DNA from 3 places in the Streptomyces sp. NPDC050085 genome. Region 2 is predicted to be linked to each of the others. Evidence: riboswitches for the same ligand, from Rfam matches in the RefSeq annotation. Region 2 holds a riboswitch; each other region holds the start of a gene.

Region 1 (4,271 bases), on a different contig from region 2:
GGTGGGCCCGTCCGTCCGTCGGCGAGGAGGCCTCGGCGAAGTGGCGCTTGGGGATGCGGCCCGCGCGGAACGCGAGCCGGCCGGCCTCCACCGCGTGCCGCATGCCCTCGGCCATGAGCACCGGCTCCTGCGCCCGGGTCACCGCCGAGGCGAGCATCACACCCGCACACCCCAGCTCCATCGCGAGCGCCACGTCGGAGGCGGTGCCCGCGCCCGCGTCCAGGATCACCGGCACGCGCGCGTGCTCGACGATCAGCTGGAAGTTGTGCGGGTTGCGGATGCCGAGCCCCGAGCCGATGGGGGAGCCGAGCGGCATGATCGCCGCGCAGCCCACGTCCTCCAGCTTGCGGGCCAGGACCGGGTCGTCGTTCGTATAAGGAAGCACCGTGAAACCGTCGTCGACCAGGGTCTCGGCGGCGTCCAGGAGTTCGATCGGGTCGGGCAGCAGTGTGCGCTCGTCCGCGATGACCTCGAGCTTGACCAGGTCGGTGCCGAGCGCCTCGCGCGCGAGACGGGCGGTGAGCACCGCTTCGCCCGCGGTGAAGCAGCCCGCCGTGTTCGGCAGTACCTGGATGCCCAGTTTTTCCAGCACGGACAGGACCGAGCCGTGTACCGACGCGTTCACGCGGCGCATCGCCACTGTGGTGAGTTCGGTGCCGGAGGCGGTCAGGGAGCGTTCCAGGATGTCGAGGCTCGGGGCGCCTCCCGTGCCCATGATCAGGCGCGAGGAGTACGTGGTGCCGCCGAGGACGAAAGCGTCGTCAGCCATGGATGAGTCAGCCTCCTTGTACTGCGGTGAGGACCTCGACGCGGTCTCCTTCGGAGAGCGCGGTGAGCGGCCACTGGGTGCGCGGGACGACGGTCTCGTTGAGGGCGGCGGCGACGCCGGAGTGCGCGGTCGTGAGCGTGGTGACGAGGGACTCGAGTGTGGTCTCGGACGTCACCGTGCGCGGCTCACCGTTGAGGGACACGTTCATGCGAGCTGCTCCAAGGAGGCGGCAGAGAATCGTTTCGGGGTGAACGGGCGTGCCTCTTCCGGCAGTTCACCCGTGGTCAGCGCGTGGGCCAGCACGTCGCCGGTGACCGGTGTGAGCAGCACGCCGTTGCGGTAGTGGCCGGTGGCCAGGAGGAGGCCGGGCAGGGTCGTCGGGCCGAGCATCGGGGCGTTGTCGGGGGAGCCGGGGCGCAGGCCCGCGCGGGTCTCGGTCAGCGGCAGTTCCGTGATGCCGGGCACGAGTTCGTGCGCGTCCCGCAGGAGTTCGTAGACGCCGCCCGCCGTGACCGTGGTGTCCCAGCCGAGCTCCTCGCTGGTGGCGCCCACGACGAGCTCGCCGTTGACGCGCGGCACCAGGTAGAGGTGGCTGCCGCGGACCACCGCGCGGACGGTGCGGCTGAGGAACGGCGCGTACCGCTCCGGCACGCTCAGGCGCAGGACCTGGCCCTTGACCGGGCGCACGGGAGGCAGGACCTCGTCCGGGACCCCGGCCAGCCGGCCGCTGAGGCTGCCCGCCGCGAGCACCACCTGGCCGGCCGCGAGTTCGGTGCCCCCCGCGAGGACGACACCGCACGCCCGGTCCCGTACGACACGGAGCCGCTCGGCCCGCGTCCGGCGGAAGACCACGCCCGCGCGCTCGCAGGCCGTCACGAGGGCGCTCGCGAGCCTTCTCGGGTCGATCTGGTGGTCACCGTCGACCCGCAGGCCCCCGCGCACGCCCGGTGCGAGCATCGGCTCCAGGCGGCGGCACTCACGGCCCGACAGCCACTCGGACTCGAGGCCCGACTTCCTTTGCAGCGCGTGCAGTTCACGCAGGTGCGCCCGGTCGTCCGCGTCGAGCGCGACCGCCAGCGTGCCGCACGCGCGGTAGCCGAGGTCCTGGCCTGTGGCCTCCGTCAGCTCGGCCGCGAACTGCGGATAGCGGCGCGCGGACTCGACGTTCAGGCCGAGCAATGTCTGCTCGCCGTAGTGCAGTTCGGTGACGGCGGCCAGCATGCCGGCCGCCACCTGGGCGGCCCCGCCGCCCGGCTCGGGATCCACGACCGCCACGGACAGACCGCGCTGCGCGGCACGCCATGCGGTGACGAGACCGATGATGCCGCCCCCGACGACCAGTACGTCGGTACGGGGCTCACCTTTTTGTGCGTAGGACATGGGTGTCAAGGCCCTCCCTTCGCCGGCATGACCCGGATCAGGTTCGTACGGTCGGAGGCCGCTCCAGCCTCCCTCTCAGCCCGCTGCGTACGGGCTCCCGCGAGTGCTTTACGTTGGCCACCCTAGCTCTTCGCCCCGACCCTCAGTAGGGAGCCTCCGCCCGTGGCCCGATCGCTCGACGGTCTCGTTCTCGCCCCTGTCGCCGACCAGGCTCCCGGTCAGGTGGGCACGCGTACCCGATTCGCCTACCACGAGGAGAACGGCAGGATCTGGGCCACCTATGAAGGCGGCGATGTCGTACAGGGGCACCTAGTAGGCACGCGCTTCGGCGACCGGCTCGACTTCCGCTACGTGCAGCTGAAGACCGACGGGACCACGTCGTCCGGGCACTGCGTCTCGGTCGTGTCCGAGTCGAGTGACGGCCGGGTGCGGCTCGACGAGACGTGGGAGTGGGAGTCGCAGACGGGCAGCGGAACCAGCGTGGTCGAGGAGATCACCTGCCCGCTTGACCGTCATGATCGATAAACCGGCGCTCCCTGTGCAGGACGTCACGGCGCCGGAGTGGTCCGCACCGCTGACTGACGCAAGATCAGGTGCCTATGGTGATCCCGTGAGCGAGCAGCGGAGCGGGAACGGGACACCAGTGGGGCAGCGGCGCGTCGTCATCGTCGGCGCGGGAATGGCCGGCGTGCAGACGGCCGTGGCCCTGCGCGAACAGGGCTTCACCGGCACCGTCACGCTGATCGGCGCGGAACCCCATCAGCCCTACGACCGGCCCCCGCTGTCCAAGGCCGTGCTGCTCGGCAAGGCCGAGGGATCCGCCTTCGACATCGACTTCGAGGCACTCGGCGTCACGCTGGAGCTGGGCCGCGAGGTGACCGGCCTGCGCCCCGGCGACCACGAGCTGGACACCGCGGCGGGGGCGGTCCCGTACGACGTCCTGGTCGTGGCCACCGGAGCCGAACCCATCCAGTTGCCGGGCGCCCAGGGCGTGCCCGGAGTGCATCTGCTGCGCACTCTCGACGACGCCGAGCGGCTGCGGCCCGTCCTCGCCGAACAGCACGACGTGGTGATCGTGGGGGCCGGCTGGATCGGCGCCGAGTTCACCACCGCCGCCCGCGACGCCGGCTGCCGGGTCACCGTCGTGGAGGCGGCCGAGCGGCCGCTGGCCGGGGCGCTGCCCGCCGAGATCGCCGCTCCCATGGCCGCCTGGTACGCGGACGCCGGGGCCCAACTGCGCACCCACGCGCGCGTGGAGCGGGTCGAGCCGGGCGTCGTGGTCCTGGACGACGGCACGCGGCTGCCCGCAGGAGCCGTCGTCGTGGGCATCGGCGCCCGCCCCGCCACCGGCTGGCTGGCCGGTTCGGGCATCGAACTGGGCGCCCACCGCGAAGTGCTGGCGGACGAGTGGCTGCGGACGTCCCTGCCCGACGTGTACGCCGTGGGCGACTGCTCGTCGTTCCCCTCGGCCCGCTACGGACAGCGCCTGATGGTCCACCACTGGGACAACGCGCTGCAGGGGCCGCGCGCGGTCGCCGCGAACATCGTGGGTGAGACACCGGTGGTGTACGACCCGGTGCCCTACTTCTGGTCCGAGCAGTTCGGCCGTTTCGTGCAGTACGTCGGCCACCACGACGCCGCCGACGCGACGGTGTGGCGCGGTGATCCGTCCGGTGCGTCCTGGTCGGTGTGCTGGCTGAAGGACGGCGCCCTGGTGGCGGTCCTCGCGGTCGGCAAGCCCCGCGACCTCGCGCAGGGGCGCCGCCTCATCGAGGCCGGAACCGTACTGGACGAGGGCCAACTGGCCGACCCCGCCCGGCCCTTGAAGTCCGCCGTCGCGTAACCGAAGTCCGGACTGCGCAGTCCGGATCGCACGGTCCGGATCGCGCGGTCCGGATTGCGGACCTCCTCTTGTGGGGCGGGGCGTAGTGGATGCACTGTGCACCCTTCAGTGCGTCCAACACCCCACCGCTCAACCGGAGGACATCCGTGCACTCCCGCAGACTCGGCACCGCCCTGTGCGGTGCCGCAGCGCTCGTCGGCGGCCTGTTCGCCGCCGCCCCCGCCCAGGCGGCGGACGCGCCGCAGCCCGGCTCGAACCCGGCCGTCTCGTACCAGGACC
Region 2 (4,271 bases):
AGGACAACTGGTGGTCCAACGGCCCGACCGGCCCCTGCGGACCCGACTCGGAGATCTTCGTGTGGACCGGCGACACCCCGCCGCAGTCGACACCCACCCGCGACGACCGCTGGGTCGAGGTCTGGAACCACGTGATGATGCGTCACCGACGCCTGGGCGACGGCACGTTGGTGCCCCTGCCGCAGCGCAACATCGACACCGGGCTCGGCCTCGAGCGACTCCTCGCCCTGCTCCAGGGCGTCGACTCGGTCTTCGAATGCGACGTGTTCACCCCCTGGCGAGAGCGCCTGCCCGGACTGTGGCACCTCGACGAGCCGTCGCTGCGCCTGGTCAGCGACCACCTGCGGTCGGCCGTCGTGGTGACCGGGGACGGCGTGCGCCCCGGCAACACCGGCCGCGCCTACGTGCTGCGCCGCCTGATGCGGCGCGTCCTCACCACGCTGTGGCGCGACGACCCGACCCGCCAACTCACCGACCTGCCCCAGGAGTTGGTGCGGCACACCCTGGACCACTTCCGGCAGTCGGCCGACCCGGACGAGGTGCGCCGCGTCCTGCTCGACGAGGAGCGCCGCTTCGGCGAGCTGCTGCAGCGCGGCCGGCGGATCCTCGACCGCCCCCGGTTCCGCGGCCCCCTCGACGAGGAGGACTTCCACTACCTCCACGACACGCACGGACTGCCACGGGACCTCGTCGTGAGTCTGCGGGGCGACAACTGACCGGAGTGGGCCGCCCGTGACGGGGTAGGCGCAGCGCGTACGAGCTGCGACGCGTGGGCGGCTCACGGCCGAGGGGTTGACCATGGAGCCAGCACGGACGCGTTTCCCGGCGCGCTGGGAGGACGGCGGCGTCCTGGTCGTGGACGTCGTCGGCGAGTTCGGCAGCAGCGCCGCGACCGAGCTCGGCGACCTGCTGAAGCGCATGGGCGCAACCGGACAGCGGGCCTACGTCGTGGACTTCGGCGCCGTAGGACGCTGCGGGCCCGGCGCCGCCCGGCAGTTCGTGGAGACCGCCTCGCGGGCGCTGCCGGCCGACGGGGTCCTCGCGGTCGTCGCGGGAGCCGCCGCCCGGCCCGCCCTGACCACTGCCGGGGCGGGCGACGTCACCGGCGGCCTCCACGACGTGGCCGCACACGCGATCGGCGCCTGCCTGGCCCGCGCGTCCCAGGCCCCGGCCTGACCGGGGGCCGGTCTTCGAACTGGGAGCCCGTCAGTCGTCCAGCGCTGCCCGAACCGCCGCCTCCGCATGCAGCCGCGCGGTGGGGAAGACCGGGACCGGGCTGTCCCCGGCGCCGATCAGCAGCTCGATCTCGGTGCAGCCGAGGACGATCCCCTCGGCGCCGGACGCGACCAGATCGGCGATGACCTCCTGGTACGCGGCGCGCGACGCGTCCCGTACGACACCGAGGCACAACTCCTCGTAGATCACGCGGTGGACGAGTGCCCGCCCCGCGTCGTCCGGGACGCGGACGTCCAGGCCGCCCCGCGCGAGCCGGCCGCGGTAGAAGTCCTGCTCCATCGTGAACGCCGTGCCCAGCAGCCCGACCCGCTTCACCCCCGCCGCGCGTACGGCGTCGGCGGTCGCGTCGGCGAGATGGATCAGCGGCACGGCGGTGGCGGCCTGCACCTGGTCGGCGACCTTGTGCATCGTGTTCGTGCACAGGAGCAGCAGATCGGCGCCCGCCGCCTCCAGGCGTCGCGCGGCCTCGGCGAGGATCCGGCCCGCCTGCTCCCAGTCGCCCTCGACCTGCAGCCGCTCGATCTCCGCGAAGTCGACGGAGTAGACGACGCAGCGCGCCGAGTGCAGCCCGCCGAGACGGTCCCGCGTCAGCTCGTTGAGGAGGCGGTAGTACTCCGCCGTCGACTCCCAGCTCATCCCGCCGATCAACCCGATGGTTCTCATCGGCTAATGTTCGCACCCGTACTGCCCGACACGGGGTGCCCCGCACATGCGACGGGGCTGAGATCACACCCGTAGAACCTGAACCAGTTAGCACTGGCGGAGGGATGTCAGCGATGTCGATACCGCACGTTTCCACGGCCTTCGAGGCGGGCCGGTCGGCCGCGCCGGGGGACTGGCGCCCCGAGGCACGCGGCATAGCACCGGTCTGCGAGAGCGACCGGTACGGCGGTGCCGGACGGCTGTTCACCGTCTGGTTCGCCCCGAACCTCACCATGAGCGGCGTCTTCACCGGGACCGTCGGCATCGCCCTCGGCCTCGACTTCGCGACGGCACTCGCCGCCGTGCTCGCGGGCACCGTCATCGGCGCCGTGCCCACCGCCTACCTGGGGACGTGGGGCCCGCGCACCGGCGCCGGCCAACTGCCGCTCGCCCGGCTCGCGTTCGGGCGCGCCGTCGTCGTTCCCGGCGCCCTTCAGTGGCTGTCGTCCATCGCCTGGGACGCGCTGATCGGCCTGTTCGGCGGCGACGCCCTCGCCCGGCTGTGCGGCTGGCCGTTCTGGCTGGGGGCCCTCGTGATGATGGCCGCCCAAGGGGCGTTCGGCGCGCTCGGCTACGAGGCGATCCACCGCCTGCAGAAGGGGATGACCGCCGTGCTCGCCGTCGCGTTCTGCGCGCTCGCGGTGCGCCTCGCGCACGCCGGCGTCACGCCTGCCGGGCACGGGTCCGCGCACGGCGCCGACCGCGTCGGGGCGTTCGTCCTGACCGCCACCATCGCGTTCAGCCTGTCTGTGTCCTGGGCGCCGTACGCCAGCGACTTCAGCCGCTACCTGCCGCGCACCACGTCCTCGGCCCGCATGTTCTGGTACACCCTGTGCGGCATCGTCGTCTCCTTCACCGCCGTGGAGGCGCTCGGCCTGTGGGGCGCCTCCGTCTTCACCGACCAGACCGCCCAGGGCGTCGACACCCTGCTCGGCGGCGGCGTGATCGGCTCGCTCGGACTGCTCGCCGTGGCGCTGGCCGCGCTGTGCAGCAACGCCATGAACGACTACAGCGGCTCGCTCGCGCTCCAGGTCGTCGGCGCCCGCGTGCCGCGCCCGCTCGCCGCCGCACTCGCCGCGCTCCTCGGATTCCCGCTGGTGCTGTGGATGCACGCCGCCGACACCGCGGCCCGCTTCCAGAACGTGCTGCTGTTCGTCGGCTACTGGATCCCCGGCTTCGTCGCGGTCGTCGTCGTGGACTGGCTGGCCCGCACCCGCGCACGCGGCGGCGCCCCCGTCGACCTCGCGGCCGAACAGGCCCATGCGCAGCCGGTGTTGCCCGCCCTGACGGCGTTCCTCGCGGCCTTCGCCGCCACCGTTCCCTTCATGAACACCGCCCTGTACGTGGGACCCGTCGCCGAAGCGCTGCACGGCGCCGACCTCGGCTACTACGTCGCCTTCGTCACCGGGCTCGTCCTCTACGCGCCGTTCAGGCTGCGCCGCGGACAGACGCGGAGCCCCGCCGCGTCGAGCCGGACCTGAGGGCGGCAGTCGAAGGCCCTGTCCAGGGCGCGGGTGACGGCGGGCGCGACGGACCGGATGCGGAACCAGGCCGGGTCGATCACCGCGTAGCGCGCGGCCGGATCGTCCAGACAGCGCAGGTTCTCGCGGAAGCTCGTCAGGCGCGTCACGGCCCGGTCGTAGGACGTGCGCTGGAGGAAGACGGGCGACGGGTAGCGGCAGTGCGTCGGGTTGCCGAGCTGGTAGCCGATGTCGCCGAAGGCCAGGTACACGACCGGGGTGCGGGCGCCGATCCCGGCCCGCAGCGCGGCCAGTTGGGGCTCCAGGCTCTCGCGGGCGTGCAGGCGAGAGAGCGCGGTGTACCCGGCGTGCCGGACGTCGAACGAGTACGGCGCGGTCGGCCACGCGGGCACGGCGGCCGCCAGCGCGAACACCGCGACCGGGACGGCCGCGCGGGACAGCAGGGGAGGGGCGCTCCGGACGCCGCGCGGACGGACGACCACGAGCCACAGCGCCGTCCCGGCCACGACCGCGCACAGGGCGGCATCGACCGGGATCCCGTGGGACGTGCGCCAGGCGAGCGGCCGCGCCGCCGTGAGCGGGGCGGCCACCCCGAGCCCGGCCGTGGCCAGTAGCAGCGGCAGCACCGGACGCCCGGCGCGCACACCGTGCCGGACGACGGCCAGGGCCCACAGGGCGGCCGCGAGCGGAACCACTGCGGCCAAGTGGTAGAGGAAGTACTGCCCTTGGACGACGAGCGCCGCGACCACACCGGCCAGGCCCGCGCCGACGAGCAGCGGCCAGGCCCGGGCGGCACGCGGCGTCCCGGCGGTGCGCATCAGCACCACGACGCTGACCGGCAACAGGGCCACG
Region 3 (4,271 bases), on a different contig from region 2:
TTGGCAGGCCGCATGCGTTCCAGCAGCAACAGCGAGACCGCGCAGACGAGCATCAGCACGGTCGAAAGGGCCATCGCCTGCCCGTAGTTGAGGTCACCGGCCCGGCCGAGGAGCCGCGCCACGGCCACCGGCAGGGTCGGGTTGTCGGGCCGCGCGATGAACACGGTGGCCCCGAACTCGCCGAGGGACACGGCGAAGGCGAACCCGGCCGCGATCAGCAGCGCCCGTCGCACCATGGGCAGATCGACCTCGCGCCACGCCCGCAGCGGGGAGGCCCCGAGCACGGCCGCGGCCTCGCGCAGGCGTCCGTCGACCGCCCGCAGGACGGGCAGCATGGTGCGTACGACGAAGGGCACGCCGACCAGTGCCTGGGCGAGCGGGACCAGGATCCAGGAGGCCCGCAGGTCGAGCGGCGGCTTGTCGAGCGTGATGAGGAACCCGAAGCCGACGGTCACGGCGGACACCCCGAGCGGCAGCATCAGGAGCGCGTCGAACCCGCGCACCAGGCGTCCGGCCCGCCGGGTGAGGGCGGCCGCGGCGAGCCCGCCGATGACGAGCGCGATGGCGGTGGCGGCGAGGGCGTACTCGAGCGAGTTCCAGATGGCGTCGACGGGCGGGACGAGGAAGGTGCCGCCGTCGGCGTTCCCGAGCGCCCGGTAGTACGCGAACCCGACACCGCCCGGCGTGTCCAGCGACCGCTGCACCAGCACCCCAAGGGGCAGCAGGATCAGCACGGCCACGGTCGCCAACACCCCGGCGAGCAGGGTCCGTTGAGCGGCCCCGCGCGGCCGCCGCGCGGTGTGCGCGGCGTCGACGAGCCGCAGCGTGCTCTCCCGCCGCCGCACGCTCCACGCATGCACGGCGAGGATGAGTCCGACGGCCGCGAACTGCACGATCGTCAGCACGGCGGCGGTCGACAGGTCGAAGATCTCGGCGGTCTGCCGGTAGATCTCCACCTCGAGGGTCGAGAAGCCGGGCCCGCCGAGGATCTGCACGACGCCGAACGAGGTGAAGGTGAACAGGAAGACCATGAGCGCGGCTGCCGCCACGGCCGGCCCGAGAGCGGGCAGCGTCACCTTCCGCCACGCCGCGAGCCGCGAGGCGCCGAGCATCCGCGCGGCCTCCTCCTGCCGCGGATCGAGCTGCCCCCACAGGCCGCCCACGGTCCGTACGACGACGGCGTAGTTGAAGAAGACGTGCGCGGCGAGGATCGCCCACACCGTGGTGTCGAGCCGCACCCCCCACAGGTCGTCGAGCAGCCCTCCCCTGCCGACCAGCGCCAGGAAGGCGGAGCCCACGACGACGGTCGGCAGCACGAACGGCACGGTCACGACGGCGCGCAGCACCTGCTTGCCGGGAAAGTCGAGCCGGGCGAAGACGTAGGCGCCCGGCAGCGCGATCAGCAGCGTCAGGGCAGTCGACGCGAGCGCCTGCCACACGGTGAACCACAGCACGTGCCGGATGTCCGACTGCCCGAGCACGTCCGCGATGCGCCCCACCTGCCAGTCCCCGCCCACGTACAGACCGCGCCGCACGATCGCGACGACCGGGTACGCGAAGAAGACGGCGAAGAACACGACGGGCACGGCCATCAGGCCGAGCCGCGCCGCGTTCCCCGTACGCACCCGGGGCACGTCCCAGGTCCTGGCGGTCTTGGCGGTCTTGGCGGTCTTGGCGGTCACTTCCTGACGATCGAGGTCCACGACTTGACCCAGTCGTCACGGTTGTCCGCGATCTTGCGGGGGCTCATGGTTTCGGGGCTGTCGACCTTCACCGCGTACTTCTTGTAATCGGCGGGCGCGACGGCACTCTTGGTCACGGGGTCCACGAACATGTTGAGCGGCATGTCCTGCTGGAACTCCTTGGAGATCAGGAAGTCGACGAACGCCCGGGCGCCCTTCTCGTTCTTCGCCCCGTCGAGCACGCCCGCGAACTCGACCTGCCGGAAGCAGGTGCCGGTCGCGACACCGACCGGCGACGTGGCCGGCTGCGGGTCCGAGTAGATCGCCTCGGCGGGCGGCGAGGACGCGTACGACACGACGAGCGGCCGCTCTCCCCCGGCCTTCTTGCCGCCGGCGCTGCCGCTGAACTCCTCGTTGTAGGCCTGGTCCCAGCCGGAGACGACCTTCACGCCGTTGTCGACGAGCTTGTTCCAGTACGCCTGCCAGCCGTCGTCCCCGTAGCTCGCGGCCGAGCCGAGCAGGAAGCCGAGGCCCGGCGACGACGTGGCGGCGTCCTCGGTGACGAGCAGGTTCTTGTACGCGGGCTTGGCGAGATCGGCGAAGGACGCCGGCGGAGTCAGCTTGTGCTCCGCGAAATACTTCTTGTCGTAGTTGACGCAGATGTCGCCGGTGTCGACGGGAGTGACACGATCCTTCCCGGCATCGAGCCGGTACCGGCTCTCGACGTCCTCCAGGCCCTTGGCCTTGTAGGAAGCGAAGATCCCGTTGTCGAGGGCCCGCGACAGCAGGGTGTTGTCGACGCCGAAGAAGACGTCGCCCTGCGGATTGCCCTTGGACAGGATCGCCTTGTTGACGGCCTGCCCGGCGTCGCCGTCCTCCAGGACCTTCACCTGGTAGCCGGACTTCTTCTCGAAGTCCTTCAGTACGTTCTTGGAGACGGCCCACGAGTCGTGGCTGACGAGGGTCACGGTCTTGGAGTCGGACCCGCCCGACCCGCTGGACTGCGACCCGCACGCGGACAGCACGACGAGCCCGAGCCCCACGGCAACAGCTGTGTACGTCGTCGTTGCCTTCGTCTTCTTGCTCACTGGTTTTCCTCCTGGGGGTGACCAGGAAGAGACGCGGCCCTGCCCGGAAGCCTTGTCTCCAAAGCTTCCGGGCAGGGCGCAACAGCTTGAGTGGTGTCCGAACTTCCTACCCAGAATGACCTGGGCAAGGTTCAGAGGGTCTGCGGCCCGCCCCTGTATGGCTGCCGCACTCTCAGCGCTGTGGCGCTCCCCTGTCGGAATATGCAGATGTACTTACGCCGTAAGGCTACCGCTCGGTCGCGGCGAGCTGACCACACGCCCCGTCGATCTCCTGGCCACGGGTGTCCCGGATGGTCACCGGCACCCCGTGCGCGGCGATGGCCTCGACGAACGCCTTCTCGTCCTCGGGCCGCGACGCGGTCCACTTCGACCCAGGAGTCGGATTCAGCGGAATCAGGTTCACATGGACCGGCTTGCCGCGGAGCAGCCGCCCGAGCCGGTCACCGCGCCACGCCTGATCGTTGATGTCGCGGATCAGCGCGTACTCGATGGACAGCCGGCGACCGGACTTGGCCGCGTACTCCCATCCGGCGTCCAGCACCTCCCGCACCTTCCACCGCGTGTTGACGGGTACGAGGGTGTCGCGCAGCTCGTCGTCCGGGGCGTGCAGCGAGATGGCGAGGCGGCACTTGAAGCCCTCGTCGGAGAACCGGTGGATGGCGGGCACGAGGCCCACGGTCGACACGGTGATGCCGCGCTGGCTGAGCCCGAGACCGTCCGGCTCGGGATCGGTGAGCGCGCGGATCGACTGGACGACCCGCTTGTAGTTGGCGAGCGGCTCGCCCATGCCCATGAAGACGATGTTGCTGAGCCGGGCAGGCCCACCCGGGATCTCGCCGTCCCGCAGGGCCCGCATCCCGTCGACGATCTGATGCACGATCTCACCGGTCGACAGATTCCGGTCGAGACCGGCCTGCCCGGTGGCGCAGAACGGACAGTTCATCCCGCATCCGGCCTGGGAGCTGATGCACATGGTGACCCGGTCCGGGTACCGCATCAGCACGGACTCGACGAGCGTCCCGTCGAACAGCCGCCACAGGGTCTTGCGGGTGGTGTCCTGGTCGGTCGACAGATGCCGCACGACGGTCATCAGCTCGGGCAGCAGCGCTTCGCGCAGCTTCTCCCGCGACCCGGCCGGGATGTCGGTCCACTCCGCCGGATCGTGCGCGTACCGCGCGAAGTAGTGCTGCGACAGCTGCTTGGCGCGGAACGGCTTCTCGCCGATCGCGGCAACAGCTTCTTTCCGCTCGGCGGGCGTCAAGTCGGCAAGGTGCCGCGGCGGCTTCTTGGCTCCGCGCGGGGCGACGAATGTGAGTTCTCCGGGCTTAGGCATGGCCGTACCAGTGTCGCACGCCCCGGATCAGCCGCAGCTCAGTCCAGGATCGCCCCGATCACGCCGACGACCCGCGACCCGTACGTCTTCCAACGGTGTCCCGTCCGGCAGTACAGCCGCGGTTTGCGCCGCCCCTCCTGGTCGATCAACGCGTCGCACCACTTGCAG

The links. Region 2 has a riboswitch for thiamine pyrophosphate ahead of ACIBUY_RS24610 (purine-cytosine permease family protein). Riboswitches for the same ligand answer to the same signal wherever they lie in the genome.
Region 1: another riboswitch for thiamine pyrophosphate. It lies ahead of thiO (glycine oxidase ThiO); the one in region 2 lies ahead of ACIBUY_RS24610 (purine-cytosine permease family protein).
Region 3: another riboswitch for thiamine pyrophosphate. It lies ahead of ACIBUY_RS30015 (thiamine ABC transporter substrate binding subunit); the one in region 2 lies ahead of ACIBUY_RS24610 (purine-cytosine permease family protein).

Annotation. Positions count from the first base shown of each region.
Region 1 is NZ_JBITJZ010000005.1:457,456-461,726, forward strand. Features, by position in the region: gene ACIBUY_RS21730 (thiazole synthase) at 1-769, opposite strand, end outside; gene thiS (sulfur carrier protein ThiS) at 777-977, opposite strand; gene thiO (glycine oxidase ThiO) at 974-2,149, opposite strand; TPP riboswitch at 2,147-2,260, opposite strand; gene ACIBUY_RS21745 (hypothetical protein) at 2,312-2,674, shown strand; gene ACIBUY_RS21750 (NAD(P)/FAD-dependent oxidoreductase) at 2,760-3,992, shown strand; gene ACIBUY_RS21755 (peptide-N4-asparagine amidase) at 4,139-4,271, shown strand, end outside.
Region 2 is NZ_JBITJZ010000006.1:332,462-336,732, reverse strand. Features, by position in the region: gene ACIBUY_RS24625 (alanine--tRNA ligase-related protein) at 1-716, shown strand, start outside; gene ACIBUY_RS24620 (hypothetical protein) at 799-1,176, shown strand; gene ACIBUY_RS24615 (aspartate/glutamate racemase family protein) at 1,207-1,899, opposite strand; TPP riboswitch at 1,921-2,021, shown strand; gene ACIBUY_RS24610 (purine-cytosine permease family protein) at 2,004-3,419, shown strand; gene ACIBUY_RS24605 (hypothetical protein) at 3,356-4,271, opposite strand, start outside.
Region 3 is NZ_JBITJZ010000009.1:158,138-162,408, reverse strand. Features, by position in the region: gene ACIBUY_RS30020 (ABC transporter permease) at 1-1,703, opposite strand, end outside; gene ACIBUY_RS30015 (thiamine ABC transporter substrate binding subunit) at 1,679-2,770, opposite strand; TPP riboswitch at 2,856-2,973, opposite strand; gene rlmN (23S rRNA (adenine(2503)-C(2))-methyltransferase RlmN) at 2,997-4,103, opposite strand; gene ACIBUY_RS30005 (hypothetical protein) at 4,142-4,271, opposite strand, start outside.